Linked DNA regions of Thermochromatium tepidum ATCC 43061. The protein of the gene in region 1 interacts with the protein of each later gene in a pairwise test. Links are inferred from orthologs where the notes say so. Each region holds a gene or a part of one and is shown on either strand. Other genes may lie near its edges.

Evidence for each region.
Region 2: the proteins of rlmKL (region 1) and typA interact in binary tests that used the Escherichia coli proteins (3 or more experiments, as listed by UniProt). The link is inferred for Thermochromatium tepidum ATCC 43061 from one-to-one orthologs.

What each region holds. Positions count from the first base shown.
Region 1 is NZ_CP039268.1:791,104-800,864, reverse strand. The notes cover bases 4,438-7,435. They hold rlmKL (bifunctional 23S rRNA (guanine(2069)-N(7))-methyltransferase RlmK/23S rRNA (guanine(2445)-N(2))-methyltransferase RlmL), read left to right. Parts: upstream 4,438-4,831; coding sequence 4,832-7,039; downstream 7,040-7,435. Other genes in these bases: ccmA (cytochrome c biogenesis heme-transporting ATPase CcmA), read left to right, coding at 7,032-7,435; E6P07_RS03615 (YajD family HNH nuclease), read left to right, coding at 4,438-4,713. In the rest of the region: E6P07_RS03640 (citrate synthase), read right to left, coding at 1-590; E6P07_RS03635 (aldolase catalytic domain-containing protein), read right to left, coding at 594-1,577; E6P07_RS03630 (DUF485 domain-containing protein), read left to right, coding at 1,934-2,242; E6P07_RS03625 (cation acetate symporter), read left to right, coding at 2,239-3,960; more of E6P07_RS03615, read left to right, coding at 4,291-4,437; more of ccmA, read left to right, coding at 7,436-7,649; heme exporter protein CcmB, read left to right, coding at 7,654-8,325; cytochrome c biogenesis protein CcsA, read left to right, coding at 8,336-9,094; heme exporter protein CcmD, read left to right, coding at 9,091-9,261; cytochrome c maturation protein CcmE, read left to right, coding at 9,272-9,751; E6P07_RS03580 (heme lyase CcmF/NrfE family subunit), read left to right, coding at 9,751-9,761. UniProt on the Escherichia coli protein: Specifically methylates the guanine in position 2445 (m2G2445) and the guanine in position 2069 (m7G2069) of 23S rRNA. Methylation occurs before assembly of 23S rRNA into 50S subunits.
Region 2 is NZ_CP039268.1:1,612,541-1,622,205, reverse strand. Bases 6,554-9,455 are described here. They hold typA (translational GTPase TypA), read left to right. Parts: upstream 6,554-7,049; coding sequence 7,050-8,861; downstream 8,862-9,455. Other genes in these bases: E6P07_RS07380 (OmpP1/FadL family transporter), read left to right, coding at 9,140-9,455. Outside these bases: E6P07_RS07420 (TusE/DsrC/DsvC family sulfur relay protein), read right to left, coding at 1-87; ilvB (biosynthetic-type acetolactate synthase large subunit), read right to left, coding at 707-2,440; sulfur carrier protein DsrE2, read right to left, coding at 2,509-2,988; E6P07_RS07405 (sulfurtransferase TusA family protein), read right to left, coding at 3,112-3,342; E6P07_RS07400 (rhd_2599 family sulfurtransferase), read right to left, coding at 3,477-3,794; siroheme synthase CysG, read left to right, coding at 3,901-5,322; E6P07_RS07390 (AAA family ATPase), read right to left, coding at 5,439-6,395; more of E6P07_RS07380, read left to right, coding at 9,456-9,665. UniProt on the Escherichia coli protein: A 50S ribosomal subunit assembly protein with GTPase and nucleotide-independent chaperone activity, required for 50S subunit assembly at low temperatures, may also play a role in translation.

The DNA.
Region 1 (9,761 bases):
AAGTTCGGTACATAGCGCAGACCTGGGTGTGGATAGATATAGGGCTGGCCGACCGAGTGCCGGTAGGCATAGGCAGCGATGGTGCGAATCTTACTGATGAGTCCGGCAGCGGCACTCTGGAAGTGATCCTTATCCTCCAGCTCAAAATAGTCGGGATGGAAGCAGGAGAGCGCGTTGATCATGGCCGAGAGGATGGCCATGGGCGGTGCCGAGCGCGGGAAGCCCTCGAAGTGGTGCTTCATGCTCTCGTCGAGATTGGCGCAGTTGGTGAGCATTTCGGAGAAGACGCGATACTCCTCGTCACTCGGCAGGTGGCCGAAGATCAGGAGCCAAGCCACCTCGACGAAGTTTGGCGCCTGCTCGAACTGTTCGATGGGGATCCCACGATAGCGCAGGATGCCGCGCTCGCCGTCGATGAAGGTGATGGCGCTCTCGCAGCTGCCGGTGTTGGCATAGCCTGGATCGAGCGTGATATAACCGGTCCGCGCCCGTAGATCCCGAATGTCGATCGCGCGTTCGCCCTCAGCGCCCGCGCGGATGGGGAAGCTGTACTCCTGGCCGTCCAGGATCAAGATCGCCTCACCGGCCATGACTCAGATCTCCGCCACCAACTTGTCATAGAACCCCAAAAAGTCGTCCGGGGTCGGTCCCTCACGCCACTCGATGGCACTGCGCGGGTGCTGATTGAGCTGGCCCGTGAGGTTGTAGGGGATGGAGGGCCCCCAGTCGAGCTCCTGACGCAAGGGGAGGAGATGATTCTGGATCACCTCGATCACCGGGCGCAGCTCGAACTTGGGGTTGCGCAGGAAGCCGAGCAGCAGCTCGGTGTGACAGTTGCCGGCACCGCGCCCAAAACCATACAGGGTGGCATCGACCCGGTTGCAGCCGAGAATGATGGCCTCGATGGTGTTGGCGAAGGCCAGCTGTAGGTTGTTGTGGGCGTGGATGCCGATCTCCTTGCCGGTGCCTTCGAGCGCCAGGGCGTACTTTTTGTAGAGCCGGTCGATCTGTTCGCGGTAGAGGTGGCCGAAGCTGTCGACGATGACCATGGTCGTCGCCGGGGTCGGTGCGATCGACTCCAGCACGGTGTCGATCTCTTCCTCGGTGATGTTGGAGACGGCCATCAGATTGGCCGTGGTCTCGTAGCCGAGCGCATGGGCATGGTGGATCATGTCGATCGCCTCCGAGACCTGATGGGCGTAGAAGGCCACGCGGATCATCGACAGCGGGCTCTCGGCCGCCGGCACGATCTGGGTCTCCCAATCGCTCTTGCCGGCGTCGGCCATGGCCGCGAGTTTGAGTCCGGTCTTCTCCGGATCATGATCGCCGACCACGCGCCTGAGGTCGGCCTCATCGCAGTGACGCCAGGGACCGAACTTCTCCTTGGGAAAGATCTTGGGCGAGTTCTTGTAGCCGATCTCCATGTAGTCGATACCCGCCTCGACACAGGCCTGGTAGACGGCCCGCACGAACTCATCGCTGAACCTGTGGGCATTCACCAGTCCCCCGTCGCGCACGGTGCAGTCAAGCACCTTGAGTTCGGGGCGGAAGGTGATCCAGGGGGCTTTATCGGACATGGGATGCGGTCTCCGCGAGCATTGGGCTATTGAACGATTTGCCATTGTCAACCCAAAGGCATTGTCCGGGCAAACAGCGGCTGCGGTCTGTCTGTAAGGCCCAATCACATAGATAAAATTGAAGGATTAAATCTTTGTTTGATTGACGCCCGATAGCTGTCAATACCAGAATCCCACGCGCTTTACGGCGCACGCATTGCCCAACTCCCAAGACATCCTCGCGAGACATCCCAACCGAGTGCGGTATCGGGTTATGCGCCAGCGCGTCTGCAATGGGTTCGACGATGTCCTTAAAAGAGACAGGACGCTTGTCGTCGTTCGTGCCTCGCCCCCACACAATCCTCGAAGGAAGCCCCATGCAACCCCACTCGGTCGATGCCATCAAGTCGCATCCGCGTTACCAGGAGCTCGTCTGCTCCCGTAAATGCTTCGCCTGGAATCTGACGATTCTGATGCTTGTGATTTACTATGGCTTTATCCTGATCATCGCCTTTGCCCCCTCGCTGCTCGGCATACCCATCGCCGAGGGTGCAGTGACCACCGTTGGCATACCGATCGGCGTGGCCATCATCGTCAGCGCCTTTGTGCTCACCGGGATCTATGTCGCCCGGGCCAACAACCGCTTCGACGCCCTGACCAAGGCCATCCGGGAGGATCTACAATGAAGCGGTTCTATCTCTGGGGTGTGCTGCTGGCGCTGCTGGCCCCCTTCGCACTGGTGGCCGCGCCAGCCCTGAGCGGTGAAGTCGAGCGTCAGACGACCAATGTCACGGCCATCGTCATGTTCCTGGCCTTCGTGGCCGCCACACTGGGGATCACCTACTGGGCCGCCAAGCGCACCCGTTCGGCCAAGGACTTCTACACCGCCGGCGGAGGGATCACAGGGCTCCAAAACGGCCTGGCGATCGCCGGCGACTATATGTCGGCGGCCTCCTTCCTCGGGATCTCGGGCCTGGTGTTTGCCTCGGGCTATGACGGCCTGATCTATTCGATCGGCTTCCTGGTCGGCTGGCCGGTGATCATGTTCCTGATCGCCGAACAGATCCGCAACCTCGGCAAATTCACCTTCGCCGACGTCAGCGCCTACCGTTTCGATCAGACCAGGATCCGTACCCTGGCGGCGATCTCCTCGCTGGTCGTGGTCGCCTTCTATCTGATCGCGCAGATGGTCGGCGCCGGCAAACTGATCCAGCTCCTGTTCGGTCTGGATTACTGGATGGCCGTGGTTGTGGTCGGCGTGCTGATGATGATCTATGTCATCTTCGGCGGCATGACGGCGACGACCTGGGTGCAGATCATCAAGGCGGTGCTGTTGCTCTCGGGCGCCACCTTCATGGCCGTGGCCGCGCTCTCGAGCTTCGGCTTTTCGCCCGAGGAGATGTTCCGTCAGGCGGTCGCGACCCATCCCAAGGGACTCGCCATCATGTCGCCCGGCTCGCTGGTCACGGATCCGTTCAACGCCATCTCGTTGGGTCTGGCACTCATGTTCGGCACCGCTGGTCTTCCGCACATCCTGATGCGTTTCTTCACCGTGCCGGACGCCAAGGAGGCGCGCAAATCGGTGTTCTATGCCACCGGCTTCATCGGTTATTTCTATATCCTGACCTTCATCATCGGTTTCGCGGCCATCGTGCTGCTCGCCCAGCACCCGGCCTTCTTCAAACCCGAGGCGCTCGCCACCGATGGTTCACTGATCAAGGAGCAACTGGTCAAGGGGCTCGACGGCGGCACCAACATGGTTGCCATCCGGCTTGCCGAGGCGGTCGGCGGCAATCTGTTTTTGGGCTTCATCTCGGCGGTGGCCTTCGCCACCATCCTGGCCGTGGTCGCGGGTCTGACCCTGGCCGGGGCCTCGGCGATCTCGCACGATCTCTATGCCAGTGTCATCGCGCGCGGCCACGGTAACGAGACCACCGAGATCCGGATCTCCAAGATTGCGACCTTCGGTCTGGGGCTGCTTGCGATCGCACTCGGGATCGCCTTCGAGAGCCAGAACGTGGCCTTCATGGTGGGTCTGGCCTTCGCGGTCGCCGCGAGCGCCAACTTCCCGGTGCTGGTGACCTCGATCCTCTGGGGTCGGATGACCACCCATGGTGCCCTGGCCGGTGGCCTGGTCGGCCTGATCAGTGCCGTGGTGCTCACTGTGCTGTCGAAGGCGGTCTGGGGCGATGTGTTTGGGAACCTCGGCGCCGACGGCAAACCGGTCGGTCTGATCGCGCTTAACAACCCGGCGATCGTCTCGATGCCGCTGGCCTTCGTCGCGATCTGGATCGTCTCGCTGCTCGATCGCTCTGAACGGGCCAGACGCGAGTGTCAAGCGTTCGAGGCCCAGCGCGTCCGCTGTGAGACAGGCATCGGCGCCGAGGGCGCGCTGGAGCATTGATGGTTCGGACTGAGCCGTACCAAATCTGACCAAATCTGATCGAGCTGGTCTGATTCAAGGCTTAAACAACAAACGGGACGAGACGGCAACGCCTCGTCCCGTTTGTGCAAGCGACCAGTGGCCAGCCACTGGGGGGCTGGAAGCTGGCATTCAGCTTGCGATCCGCCGACCTGCCATCCATTACCGATTTTTCTGAAATCGGGTTAAAATGCCCAGATCGCGCGGGTGGCGAAATTGGTAGACGCGCTGGATTTAGGTTCCAGTGGAGCACTCCGTGGGGGTTCGAGTCCCCCCTCGCGCACCATCCCTCCCCTGAGACGACATCGACACATGGCCACGCACAACCCTCCCCGCCATGGCAAGACCGGCAAGCCCATCGATACCGCCAAGCTCGATCAGGTCGTCGCCAAGGCGCGCAAGGCGAGCGAAGAGCGCGCCGCCGGCTATCGCGATCAGGCGCTCAAGCTCTATCCCTGGGTCTGCGGACGCTGTGCCCGCACCTTCACGCGCGAGAATCTGCGCGAGCTGACGGTGCATCACAAGGATATGGATCACGACAACAACCCGCCCGACGGCAGCAACTGGGAGCTGCTGTGCATCTACTGTCACGACAACGAGCACCAGAAGTACGAAGAGCATCTGGCGGCGCTCGCGCGTGGTACCGGCAAGCCGGCCAAAGCGAGTGCCAACGCCGGTTCGGCGGCGACCTTCAATCCCTTCGCCGGTCTCGCTGATCTGCTGAACAAGGATTGAAGGACAGCACCATCCGGTGCGATCGTCGCACCGGACGAACTGCCCCTAACCCGCCTAACGGCGTCCAAACCGAGTTCAACCTCCAGGTTCAGTCCATCCCCGGAGTCTCGCCAACCGCATGTCCGATCATCTCTTCTTCGCCTCTGCCCCCAAGCATCTCGGCAGCCTGCTCGCCGAAGAGCTGACCCGACTCGGGATGGCGGAGGCCACCGAGACGCGCGGCGGTGCACGCTTCTCGGGACGCATCGAGGATGGCTACCGTGCCTGTTTGTGGTCGCGGATCGCCAACCGCATCCTGCTGCCGCTCGCTCAGGTGTCGCTCGGCGGTCCGGACGAGATCCGCGACAGCGCGTTAAAGATCCCCTGGGAGGAGCATCTGGCCCCGGAGCGTACCTTCGCCATTCAGTTCGATGGCCAACTCGAGGGCGTCACCCACCCGCATTTCGCCATCCTCCAGGTCAAGGACGCCATCGCCGATCGCTTCAACCGGCTCTACGGACGGCGTCCGAGCGTCGATCCCGAGTCTCCGGATCTGCGCATCCATCTCTATGGCAATTGTGATACCCTCGCCTTCAGCCTGGATCTCTCGGGCGAGTCGCTGCATCAGCGCGGCTATCGCGAGGCCGGTTTTGCTGCGCCGCTCAAGGAGAATCTGGCCGCCGCGCTCCTGCTGCGCGCCGGTTGGCCCGAGATCGCCGCCGAGGGCGGTTCCCTGATCGATCCCATGTGCGGCTCGGGCACGCTCGTCATCGAGGGCGCCCTGATCGCTGCCGACATCGCGCCCGGTCTCTTGCGCAAGCGTTTCGGTTTCCACGGCTGGATCCAACACGACGAGCTGGCCTGGCAGCGACTGCTGGCCGAGGCGCGTCTGCGTCGGACGGCCGGACTCAAACGGCTCGGCGCGTTGCGCGGCTATGACATCGACCCCAACGCCATCCGCGCCTCCCTGCATCACCTTAAGCGTGCCGGACTCGCCGGTCTGGCCCACTTCGAGTGCCGCGAGTTGGCCGACTGCCGGCCCGGACGGGAAGAGGACGAGGGGCTGGTGATCGTCAACCCACCCTATGGTGAGCGGCTCGGCGCTAATGAGGACCTAGGCCAGCTCTATGCGCGCCTGGGTATGCTGCTTAGGGAGCGCTTTCTCGGCTGGCGCGCGGCGGTCTTAACCGCCAACCCCGAACTCGGCAAGCGCCTGGGTCTGCGGGCGACCCGGATCCACAGCCTCTACAATGGTCCGATCGAATGCCGGCTGCTGAGCTTTCAGGTCGAGCCGCGTTACTTCATCAGTCATCTGCCGCGCCCACTGCCGCCCGCAGAACGCAGCCCGGGTGCCACCATGCTCGCCAATCGATTGAAGAAAAACCTCCGGGCGCTGCGCCAATGGCGTGAACGCGAAGGCATCGACTGTCTGCGTCTCTATGACGCCGACCTGCCCGAGTATGCCCTGGCGATCGACCTCTACGAGGGCGACCGGCGCTTCGTGCATGTCCAGGAATATGCCGCGCCGCCGAGCATCGATCCCAAGCAGGCGCGCCGGCGGCTGCGCGAGGCCCTGGGTCTGATCCCCGAGGTGTTGGAGGTGCCCTGCGAACAGGTGTTCCTCAAGGTACGCCGTCCGCAGAAGGGCCGTGCCCAATACGAACGGCTGGCCCAGACCAGGCGCTTTCATGAGGTCGCGGAATATGGCCACAGGTTCCTGGTCAACTTCGAGGACTATCTAGACACCGGACTCTTTCTCAACCATCGCGAGGTACGGCGGCTGATCGGCGCGCTCGCCGCCGGCAAGCGTTTCCTCAACCTCTTTGCCTACACGGGGACCGCGACCGTATATGCCGCAAAGGGCGGGGCGGTCTCGACCACCACGGTCGATCTGTCGCGGACCTATCTGAACTGGGCAGCGCGCAATCTGGAGCTCAACGGGATCCAGGGGCCGAATCATCGGCTCATCCAAGCCGACTGTCTGCGCTGGATCGAGTCGATGTTCGGACGGTGCCGTTTCGATCTGATCTTTCTCGACCCGCCGAGCTTCTCGACCTCCAAGCGGATGCAGGGTACGCTCGATATCCAGCGCGACCATGTCGCCATCATCCAATCGACCATGCGTCTGCTCGAACCCGGCGGGCGGCTGATCTTTTCAAACAATCTGCGCCGCTTCCGCCTGGATCTGGAGGGGCTGGCGCCCTTCGAGGTCAGCGACATCAGCGCCCAGACCCTGCCGCGCGACTTCGCCCGCAATCCACGCCTCCACCACTGCTGGGTGATCCAGCACCCGGGACCGCCGCCGCACTGGATGGATCGCGGTGACGACGAGGTCCGCCATGCTTGAGGTCATCGGACTCGAATGCCGGCGCGGTGACCGGCGTCTGTTCAGTGGATTGGATCTGGTACTGGGGCCCGGAACCTTGCTCCATGTACGCGGGCGCAACGGGAGCGGCAAGACCACACTGTTGCGGACACTCTGCGGACTCTTCACCCCGGATGCAGGCGAGGTGCGCTGGCGTGGTGAGTCGATCCGCACCCTGGCCGAGGACTATCGGCGCGAGCTTTTGTACTGCGGCCATCTCAATGGCATCAAGTCTGACCTGACCGGGCTCGAAAACCTGGCGATCGCCGCCCGGCTCGACGGCGATCCAGTTGGAAGCGATGCGGTCTGGCAGGCGCTTGCGCGTATCGGTCTGCGCGGCTTCGAGGATCTACCGACGCGGATGCTCTCGCAGGGCCAGAAGAGGCGCGTGGCCCTGGCTCGGCTCATCCTCAGTCGCGCCCGGCTCTGGGTGCTGGACGAGCCATTCACGGCGCTCGACGTCGAGGCCGTGGCCCTGCTCCAGGGGCTGATCGCCGAGCATCTGGCCGGCGGCGGTCTGGTGGTCCTGACCACGCACCAGGAGGTACCACTGACCTCGGGCCAGGTCGCCCGTCTGGATCTGGGGGGCTGAGACGATGTGGGCGGTCTTCTGGTGCATCCTCAAGCGCGATCTGCTACTGGCCCTGCGGCGGCGGACCGAGGTGCTCACCACGCTGTTTTTCTTTGTGATCGTGGTCAGTCTGTTTCCGCTTGGAGTGGGCACCGAGCGTCAGGTGTTGCAGATCCTGGGACCTGGCGTGGTCTGGGTCGCGGCCCTGCTGGCCTCGATGCTGGCGCTGGAGCGGCTGTTCGCGGCGGACTATGAGGATGGGACGCTGGAGCAGATGCTCCTGACCCCCCAGCCGCTGTCGCTCTTGGTGCTGGCCAAGGTCGGCGCGCACTGGCTGCTGACCGGACTGCCGCTGGTGCTGATCGCGCCCTTGGTCGGGATGCAGTACCATCTCTCGGAGGCCCAGATCGGGATCATGATGCTCGCACTCCTGCTCGGTACGCCGATCCTGAGCCTGATCGGGGCCATCGGCGCGGCCTTGACGCTCGGACTGCGTGGCGGTGGGATCCTGCTTTCGCTCCTGATCCTACCGCTCTATATCCCGGTGCTGGTCTATGGCGCCGGTGCGGTCGAGGTCAGCCGGATCGCGCTCACCGACACCGAACCCTATCTGATGCTGCTGAGTGCCTTTCTGCTCGCGGCCCTGACACTGGCGCCACTGGCCTCGGCAGCGGCGCTCAAGATCTCGCTGGAATGACGCTACTGCCATGACCCTGAACTGGTTCAAATTTGCCTCGCCCGCGACCTTCTATCCGCTCGCGGGCCGCCTCATCCCGCCCTTCTGGATCCTGACCGGGGTGTTACTCGTGATCGGTCTCTACTGGGGGTTTTTCCAGACGCCCGATCAGCTCGGCGGCAGCAATGCGCAGAAGGAGTATTACCGCATCATCTTCGTCCATGTCCCGGCGGCCTGGATGTCGATGTGGCTCTATGTCGTGCTGGTGTTCTGGGCGGCGCTCGGGCTGGTCTTCAACACCCGGCTGTCGTTCATGATGGCCAACGCGGTCGCACCGACCGGCGCGGTCTTCACCTTCCTGGCGCTCTGGACCGGTGCCTTTTGGGGCCGTCCGAGCTGGGGCACCTATTGGGACTGGGATCCGCGTCTGACCTCGGAGCTGGTGCTGTTCTTTCTCTATATCGGCTATATCGCCCTGCACGCCGCCATCGACGACACCCGCCGCGCCGACCGCGCCTCGGCCCTGCTGGCGATCGTCGGACTGGTCATGGTCCCGGTCATCTACTGGTCGATCAACTGTCCCGACCCAACCCAGTGCGCGGCCCTCCACCAGCGTTCTGGGCTGGGCAAGATCGAGAGCAACATCCTATTTTCGATGCTGACCATGACCCTGGCCTTCTGGATGTACTCCTTTGCGACCAGCTTGATGCGACTGCGTGCGATCATCCTCAGGCGCGAGGCCGAAGCGAGCTGGGTCCAAGAATTGCTGAACCGGGAGCGTTCACGATGAGCGATTTCCTCTCTCAGGGCGGTTACGCCTTCTTCGTCTGGGGCGCCTATGGCATGGTGGCCCTGGTCTTGGTGGCTGAGGTGCTACAACTGCGTCTTCAGCAGCGAACCATTTGGGCGCGTTTGGGTCGACTGGCCCGACTGTCCCAATCCTCGCGTTCGGAGTGAAATGCCCGCTATGAAAGCACGACAGAAACGCCTGCTCTTCGTCGGCCTGGCGATCCTCGGGATTGGCGCGGCCTCGACCCTGGCCATCACCGCCCTCCAGAGCAATCTCTCCTATTTCTTCAGCCCCTCCCAGGTGCTGGCCAAGGAGGCCCCAAGCAATCACGTCTTCCGACTCGGCGGACTGGTCACCAAGGGTTCGTTGCGGCGCCAGGACGAGGGCCTGACGGTCTATTTCGACGTGACCGACAACGTAGCGACCGTCAAGGTCGCCTATGAGGGCATCTTGCCCGATTTGTTCAAGGAAGGCTCGGGCGTTGTCGCCAAGGGCCGACTACGCCCGGATGGCGTGTTCCAGGCCGAGGAGGTCCTGGCCAAGCATGATGAGGAATACATGCCACCCGAGGTCGCAAGCACGCTCCAGACCGCCCATGCCGAGGGTGTGGCAGGGGCCGCTGGCCAACCCCCAGCCAACAGCGGAGCCGCCCACTGATGGTCCCTGA
Region 2 (9,665 bases), 820 kb from region 1 along the record:
GCGATCCCAATCGTCAAAAGAGACGAGATACCCTGCCTTGTTGAACTCGAGTGTGCGTCCGGCGAGCTCAGTGGTCGTCGTGAACATGGATGCATCCTCCATCATGGGTTGCATGAGTTGGTGGTTTCAGTCCTAGGTGGTCTAGTGCCTATCCGCTGGCATGGATTCCCTGCTGTCATTCGGCCCCGATCCGCTCGAATCGATCCGATGCCGGGCGTGATCTCGTCCCTGATTGGCTCTTGGATCGGCTGGACAACCTTCCGAGCACCGCTGTCCTGGGTGGTCATCAGTCCTGATATCGGACCCGCGATGGATCACGCGCCCCTGGTCGATCACCCTGGTCGATGGGGATCGGCGAGGATCGGGCGCTCGGCGGTGAGCGCAAGCTGGGGCGATCTCTAGAGAAACGCTGAAAAACGCCCTCTGCCCCGCAAGTGGGGGACGAGAGGATTAGATCAGCGTCTCCCTAAACACTATAGCGGACAGAGCGCCTTCTGACTGGCGTCTCGACCCGGATCTAGAGAAAGGCTGAATACGGAAAAACGCCCTCACCTTCACACGCGGATTCGCACGCGGGGCGAGGGGATTTAGTCAGTATTTTTTTGGGTGATTGAGTTGCTCGAACTGGCTGGGCGTCGGCGCTGATCCCAGCCTGGGATGCGGTGCGAGGAGGGGGCAAGACGGCGCCCCCGCGGCGGAGCAGGCATCAGGGCTCGATCATCTGTTCCAGACTGTGCCCAGGACGGATCATGGGGATGACGTTCTCGGCCTTGTCGATCCAGACATCGACCAGCACCGGTCCCGGCTCGGCGAGCACGGCGGCGATGTCTTCGCGCAGGGTCGCCGGATCGCGCAGACGGACGGTCTTGAGCCGCGGATAGACGTACTTGAGCCCGGTCAGGTTGGGGATCTGGCGCCGACAGTCCTGATCGAGATTGATACAGTCCGGGTCGCAGTCGGCGGTGCGCGCCAGACAGGTCTCGTAATGATGGCCGTCGTCCATCATGTCTTCCCACTGGCGCACCATGCCGAGGAAGCTGTTGTTCAAAACGAACATCTTGAGCGGGATCCGGTTGGCGACCAGGGTGCCGAGTTCCTGGATGTTCATCTGGAAGCTACCGTCGCCGTCGATCAGCACCACCGGGCGCGTGGGGTCGCCATACCAGGCGCCGATCGCTGCTGGCAGCCCGAAGCCCATGGTGCCCAGCCCGCCCGAGCTGATCCACTGACGCGGACGGCGGAAGCGATAGTACTGGGCTGCCCACATCTGATGCTGGCCCACACCCGTGACCAGGGTCGCCTCGCCCTCGGTCAGTTCAGAGATAAACTCGATGACCGCCTGCGGCTTGATGGAGTCGGATTGGCCGTAGGGCGGGATCAGGCGCACGCGCCACTCGCCGACCTGGGCCATCCACTCGGGGTGACGGGCTGAACGGCCCGAGGCCAGGGCGTGGGCCAAGAATTCGTCGAGGGTTGCGACCAAACTGAGATCAGTGGCGATGGTCTTGTCGATCTCAGAGGGATCGATATCGACCTGGGCAATGCGCTTGCCCGTGGCAAAACCGCGCACCGCGACCCGGTCGTCGAAGCGTCCGCCGAGCGTGAGGATGAAATCGGCGTCGCGTAGGGCATAGTTGGCCGGAATGGTGCCATGCATCCCCGGCATCCCGAGGTTGTAGGGTAGATCGAAGGGCAGGGCGCCAAGTGCATTGAAGGTGGTCGTCACCGGCACATCGAAGCGCTCGGCGAAGCGTTGCAGGGCCAGTGTGGCATTGGCATGGATGACCCCGCCCCCGGCCTTGACCACCGGACGCTCGGCGTGGGCCAGGGCCTCTAGGATGGCATCGGCCTGTTTGGGATCGAAGGCGATGGATTCGCGATGACGCACGCGCGGCGGATTTGGCGCGACCAGCGTTGCCATCTGCACGTCCTTGCAGATATCGACCACCACTGGACCTGGACGGCCCTCCCTGGCCAGGGCATAGGCCTCGCGCAGGATCCATTCCAGATCAGCCACATCCTTGACCAGATAGTTGTGTTTGGAGATGGGGCGGGTGAGGCCGACCGTGTCGACCTCCTGGAAGGCATCGGTCCCGATGGCGCGGCTCGGGACCTGACCGGTGATGAAGAGTGTGGGCAATGAATCCTTGTACGCATCCGCGATCGGTGTGACCAGATTGGTCGCACCCGGCCCCGAGGTCGCCATGGCCACCCCGACCCGACCGCTGGCACGCGCATAGCCCTCGGCGGCATGTCCGGCACCGCCCTCCTGACGACAGAGCACGAAGCGCGGCACGGGCGTGCCTGCGCGCAGACGCTTGTTGATCTCGACATGGATCGGGATCACGGCCCCGCCTGTGTGCCCAAAGAGGATCTCGACCCCAAGATCGTTGAGGACGTCGATCAGGAGGGCGGCACCGGTGCAGTTGGCGTTGGGCATGTCGGGCAAACGGTTTGAGATCAGTAGGGCAAAGCGACCTGGGTCGCTCCAGGGACGCGACTTAAGGCTCAGATATAGAGACAGATATCGCTCTCGCCGGCGAACTCGAAGAAGGCCGCTGCGCCAGCATACTCGACGCCGTCGATGAACTCGTCCTTCGGCATGTCGAAGAGGTCGACGGTCATCTGACAGGCGATCATCTTGACATCCGCCTCTAGGCAGAGTGCGCGCAGTTCTTCGATGCTGGCTACGCCCTTGCTCTTCATCTTCTGCTTCATCATGGCGGTCATCAGGGCCTGCATGCCGGGCAGCGCCAGACCCAGCACCGGGAACCACTTGTCCATACCCATGGGCATCGGCATACCTGGGTTGCCCAGGGGGGTGACTTCCAGATTGGGCTTTTTCTTCAGGAGTTGCAGACCATAAAAGGTGAAAAAGACCTGCACCTCATAGCCCAGGGCAGCGGCGGTCGAGGCGAGGATGAAGGGCGGATAGGCCCAATCGAGCGAGCCCTTGGTGGCGATGATCGCTAGTTTCTTTGGTTCCATCGAGTCCTCCACGCGGCCCCTGGGTCAGGTGCGCGCATCATATGTTGTTGGGATAGCCGTCGGTCGTGCCGAGAAGGCGTTTGAACCCGAGGCCGGGCTTCAGGTGCGCGCCCGGCGGATCGATCAGGACTTCTTGATCAAAAAGTGAAACTTGCCGCCTTCTTCCTTGGACTCGAGCAGGGTGTTTCCGGTCTGCTTGGCGAAGGCGTCGAAGTCCTTGACCGAACCGGGATCGGTGGCAATGACATGCAGGACCTGGCCGCTGGACATGGCACCTAGGGTCTTCTTGGCGCGCAGGATCGGCAGCGGGCAGTTTAGACCGCTTGCGTCGAGTTCTTGATCGAAATCAGCCATCGGGAGCCTCCGTCAATACTTGTTTCAGTATTTCAATAAAAACAAGGATTCGCGGTTATAGGCGAATCTACAGTAAAAAACAAGGGAGTAGTGAAAGCGGAAGTCGGGGACACAGATCGCCGCCGGGTCAGTCTTTAAGGGGCGACGATCGGCAGACCATGACGCGCCCAGGCGATGATGCCGCCGCGCAGGTTGAGTACCCGGCCATAGCCGTGTTGCATCAGGTAGGCGCAGGCCTGGTAGGAGCGCGCGCCGCTACGGCAGTAGATGACGACATCCTGGTCCTTGGGGATCTCGCTCATCCGCAGTGGGATCAGGTGCATCGGCAATTGCAGGGCGCCTGGGATCAGGCCTTGAGCGATCTCGGCCGGTGTGCGGATGTCCACCAGCAACAGGCCTTCAGCCTCCGCCAGCCGCCGGCTCAGAGACTCGGAGTCGATCTCTTTGACCACACGATCGTCCTACGCTAAAACAAAGTATTTAAGTATATTAAGGATTTTCTAAAGCTAACTCAACGGAGCCATTCGGCCCCGTCCCATCTTGTAGCCAGAGAGCACCATGGATCTACTGCCCATCTTTCTCGACATGCAAGGCCGCCCATGTCTGGTGGTCGGCGGCGGCGCCACGGCGGCGCGCAAGGTCTCCAATCTGCTGCGCGCAGGTGCGTCCGTCACCCTCGTCGCGCCCGAATTGTGTGAGGCGCTGGCGCGCCAGGTCGCCTCTGGTGCCTTGCGGCACGAGGCGCGCCGTTTCGCGCCTACGGACATCTCCGGTCAGCGACTCGTCATCGCCGCCACTGATGACCGTGCGGTCAATCGACAGATCGCGCAGCTCGCCAAGGCCGCCGACATCCCGGTCAATGTCGTCGACGACCCGGATGCCTGTACCTTCGTGTTGCCCTCGATCGTCGACCGCTCGCCGGTGACGATTGCCGTCTCCAGCGGTAAGACCTCACCGGTGCTGGCACGCCTTTTGCGGACGCGGCTCGAGGCCCTGATCCCTGCCGGCTATGGGCGGCTGGCCGAGTTGAGCGGGCGCTATCGCGAGCGGGTCAAGGCGCGCTTCAGCGAACAGCGCGACAGACGCAGATTCTGGGATCGGGTGCTGCAAGGGGCGGTCGCCGAGCGGATTTTCGCCGGGCAGTTTCAGGAGGCCGAGGCCATCATCGAGCAAGAGTTGGCGCCGGATGCACTCGAGCGCGATATGGGTGAGGTCTATCTCGTCGGTGCCGGTCCGGGCGACCCGGATCTCATCAGTTTCCGCGCCCTGAGGCTGATGCAGCAGGCCGATGTCGTCGTGTATGATCGGCTCGTGGCCGCACCCATTCTCAATATGACGCGCCGCGACGCGCAGCGGATCTATGTCGGCAAGGAGCGCAACCATCACGCCATGCGCCAAGAAGAGATCAACCGGCTGCTCGCCGACTTGGCCAAGGACGGCCATCGGGTGCTTCGGCTCAAGGGGGGGGATCCCTTCATCTTCGGGCGCGGCGGTGAGGAGATCGACACCCTGGCGGCCGAGGGCGTGCCCTTTCAGGTCATTCCAGGGATCACGGCCGCCTCGGGCTGCGCGGCCTATGCAGGTATCCCGCTGACCCATCGCGACTATGCCCAGTCCGTGACCTTCGTCACCGGGCACCTGAAGGACGGCACCATCGACCTGAACTGGCCGGCGCTCGCTCAACCGAACCAGACCGTCGTCTTTTATATGGGCCTCGTGGGTCTGCCGGTCATCGTCGAGCGGCTCATGGCGCACGGTGTGCCTCCCGAGATGCCCATCGCCCTGGTCCAGCAGGGCACGACCCATCTGCAGCGGGTCTATACCGGCACCCTAGCGACCATCCGCGCGATCGTCGAGGCCGATCCGCCTTCGCCGCCGACGCTCTTGATCGTTGGCGAGGTGGTCAAGTTACGCGATAAGCTGAACTGGTACAGTCCGCCGGATGAGCCTGTGCAGGGGGCGACGACCTCGATCGTATGATCGACGGGGCTGAATCATTCAGTCGTGCTCTGCTAAAGCTGGCTTGCACAGGCTTGCGTAGGGGCGTGAATGATTTAAGCCACGGGCGGATGTGACCGCTCATAAAATCCAAGCCCTCACGGAATCGCGACCAAACTGAGCAACCGCTTGATAAAGGCATCCGTCGTCACCCCCTCGGCCTCGGCCTCGAAGGTCAGCAGGATGCGATGACGCAGGATCTCAGGCGCGACCGACTGGATATGATGGGGTGTGACGAAGGTCTCGCCATCCAGCCAGGCGCGCGCCCGCGCACAACGCGCTAGCGCAATACTGGCGCGCGGCGAGGCCCCGAAACGACACCAACGCCCCAGATCCCGGTCATAGAGCTTCGGATGGCGCGTCGCCTGCACCAGATCGACGATATAGTGATTTAGCCTGGGATCGAGATAGATCTCAGCCACAGCGCGCCGCATCGCAAACAGCTCCGCCTGACTCAGTCGCCTGGACGGCGGCGTCGGATGATGCCGCTGCTGCTCGCTGTCGAGCTCCAGGATCCGAAGCTCCTCATCACGATTCGGATAGGTCACGACCGCCTGCATCAAAAAGCGGTCGAGCTGCGCCTCGGGCAGGTGATAGGTGCCCTCCTGCTCGACTGGATTCTGGGTCGCGAGCACCATGAAAAGCTGGGGCAGGGGATAGGTCTTTTGACCGACCGTGATCTGACGTTCGGCCATCGCCTCCAGCAAGGCCGATTGCACCTTGGCCGGTGCCCGGTTGACCTCGTCGGCCAGCAGCAGATTGTGGAACAGCGGCCCCTGACGAAACTCAAACTCGCCCTTCTCATGGCGATAGATGTCGGTGCCGATCAGATCCGAGGGCAACAGATCCGGCGTGAACTGAATGCGATGGAAATCGCCCTCGATCGACTCGGCCAGCGCCTTGACCGCTGTGGTCTTGGCCAGCCCCGGCATGCCCTCGACCAAGAGATGACCATCGCTTAACAGACAGACCAACATGCTGTCGATGAATGCCTGCTGGCCAATGATGCGTGAGGCGATATGATCGCGAACGGCTTGGAGATCGCTGGACGTCATGCGCGTTTTTTCTCGGGTCCGATGGTGGCTGGGTGGCGTCCCTCTGAATCGGGGCAGACCGCGTGTGTCAGGGTCGAGGGGCTGTTTTGTACGCCGGAATCCTATGCTGAGTCTTTTCCAGCGTCGGTGCAAGCCCGTCGTACCGACGATTTGTTCACAGGTCGCACCCATCCACCTCGCCCCAAGACCCCGGCTCTGGTCAGCGCGAGCCCTTTGTCAATGTCTTAACTAAGGTGTTGATAATAAAGATTTTTTTAGGCGGTCAAAATGCGACCGATCTGTTTTTCGTCCAGCAACCACGCGCCCTGGAGGCCAATGAACGAAAGTTGTCCACAGACTTATCCACAGGTTCTGTTGGTATCTCGAAAAAATCCAAGCCGGACCAAGTGTTGCGGAATCATGACAAGATCCTCCCCGAACAATCCTCGCTAGATTGTCCCCGGGATAGGTCTTGCCATCCACCAGGCCGACAGCGTTCAGTCGCCGCGGCGCAAGACACAGCACGCGATTCGTCCGTCGAACGGATATAATCCCACCGAGGCCGAATCCAGTCACATCCATCCCCGGCTACAATCTCGTTTCCCGCCAGACACCCCGATTCCGAAGCCCGAATCCATCCGTCAATTTAAGCCTCCGCACTCGGAGTCCAGTCCTGTGATCGAACATCTTCGTAACATCGCCATCATCGCCCATGTCGATCATGGTAAGACCACGCTCGTAGACAAGCTGTTGCAGCAGTCCGGTACGCTGGGCGACCGCTTTGGCCCGATCGAACGGGTGCTGGATTCCAACGCGCTCGAGCGGGAGCGCGGCATCACCATCCTAGCGAAGAACACCGCGATCCGCTGGAACGACTACCGCATCAACATCGTCGACACCCCCGGACACGCCGACTTCGGCGGCGAGGTCGAGCGCGTGTTGTCGATGGTCGACTCGGTACTGCTCCTGGTCGATGCCCAGGAAGGCCCCATGCCCCAGACCCGTTTCGTCACCAGCAAGGCGTTTGCCCATGGTCTGCGCCCGATCGTGGTCATCAACAAGATCGATCGCCCAGGCGCACGTCCCGCCTGGGTCATCGATCAGGTGTTCGACCTGTTCGACCGGCTCGGTGCCAGCGACGAGCAGCTCGATTTTCCCATCGTCTACGCCTCGGCCCTGAACGGCTATGCGGGCCTGACCGAGGACGTGCGCTCGGGCGATATGACCCCGCTGTTTGAGGCCATCGTCCAGCACTGCCCGGCGCCCCAGGTCGATCCCGAGGCGCCGTTCCAGATGCAGGTCTCGACCCTCGACTACAACCCCTATGTTGGGGCCATCGCCGTCGGGCGCATCCGCCGCGGGCGCGTCAGGCCCAACCAGTCGGTGGTCGTGGTCAAACCCGACGGCACGCGCCACAAGGCCAAGGTTGGTCTGGTCTATGGCTATCTGGGACTCGAGCGCTATGAGGTGGCCGAGGCCAGCGCCGGCGACATCGTGGCCCTGACCGGCATCGAGGCGCCCAATGTCTCGGATACCCTGTGCGATCCCGAGCACGTCCAGGCGCTTCCAGCGCTCACTGTCGATGAGCCGACCGTGACCATGACCTTTCAGGTCAACACCTCGCCCTTTGCCGGACGTGAGGGCAAGTACCTGACCTCGCGTCAACTCAAGGAGCGTCTCGAACGCGAGCTGATCCATAACGTCGCGCTGCGCGTCGAGGAGGGCAATGACCCCGAGAAGTTCCGGGTCTCCGGGCGCGGTGAGCTGCACCTGGCGATCCTGCTCGAAAACATGCGCCGCGAAGGTTTCGAGCTGGCCGTGTCGCGTCCCGAGGTCATCTTCCGCGAGATCGACGGCCAGATCTGCGAGCCCTATGAACAGCTCACGGTCGATATCGAGGAGGGCTGTCAGGGCGCCGTGATGCAGGCACTCGGCGAGCGGCGCGGAGAATTGAAGGACATGGTGCCCGACGGCAAGGGCCGGGTACGCCTCGATTATGAGATCCCGACCCGAGGTCTGATCGGTTTCCAGACCGAGTTCATGTCCTTGACCTCGGGCACCGGACTCAAATACCACGTCTTCGAACGCTATCGTCCGGTCCAGCCGGGCGCGATCGCGCGGCGTCGTAACGGGGCCATGATCTCGAACGCCACCGGCAAGGCGCTCGGCTATGCGTTGTTCAATCTCCAGGAGCGCGGGCGGATGCTGGTCTCGCCCGGTGAAGAGGTTTATGAGGGTCAAGTGGTCGGCATCCACGCGCGCGACAATGACCTGACCGTCAATCCGCTCAAGGCCAAGCAGCTGACCAACATCCGCGCCGCCGGCTCGGACGAGAACATCCTGCTCACACCGCCGATCAGGTTTACCCTGGAGCAGGCGCTGGAGTTCATCGAGGACGACGAACTGGTCGAGATCACCCCGAGCGCGATCCGCGTGCGCAAACGTCATCTCAAGGAGAGCGAGCGCAAGCGGGCGAACCGGGGCTGATTGGAGGCGGCTTGGTTCCTCAGATTTTTACCCTATGATGCATCCTCTGCGCGGCTCGCATCGATCGATTGATTTTTGACAATCCGTTGTCTCCCGACCCAATATCGCGGTGAGGAGTTCAGGGTGTCTCGGTGCCCCATCCTGTCCTGACCGGATGGCGTCTGCCTTGGCCTTTGAGCCTTCACTCCGCATGGGATCCATGCGGATTCGGTGAGAGTGGATCGATATCGATCAAAGATCGATGGCCTTATAAAAACTTGCAGGGGGCATCCCAAATTATGAAGACGAGAATCAGGCATTCGCTAGCCCTGGCCTTGGTGACCGCCGGTGCGATTCCGGTCACGGCCTCAGCCACCAACGGCTATCTTTCACACGGCTGGGGCGTGCGTTCCAAGGCCATGGCCGGCGTGGCTACGGCCCTGCCGCAGGACACGCTGGTTGCAGCAACCAACCCAGCCGGGATGGCCGTCATCGGCTACGGCTTCGATGTCGGGGCGTCCTTCTTCAGCCCCTCGCCGCGCGGCTACAAGGCCAACAATGATTATGCGACCCAGGAGATCCAGACCGGTCAGGGAACCTTCACCCTGCCGGCGGGCGGCTTCGTCACGCCCGGGGAGTATGACAGCAGCGACGACTGGTTTCTGGTTCCGAGCTTCGGTTACAACCACCCGCTCGACGAGCGCAGCACCATCGGCATCACGGTCTTTGGTAATGGCGGGATGAATACGCGCTACAAGAGCCGCGCCCCCTTCGAGAACTTCTCGGTCTATCCCAACCAGCGTGTCGGCGCCTATCCGGACGGCA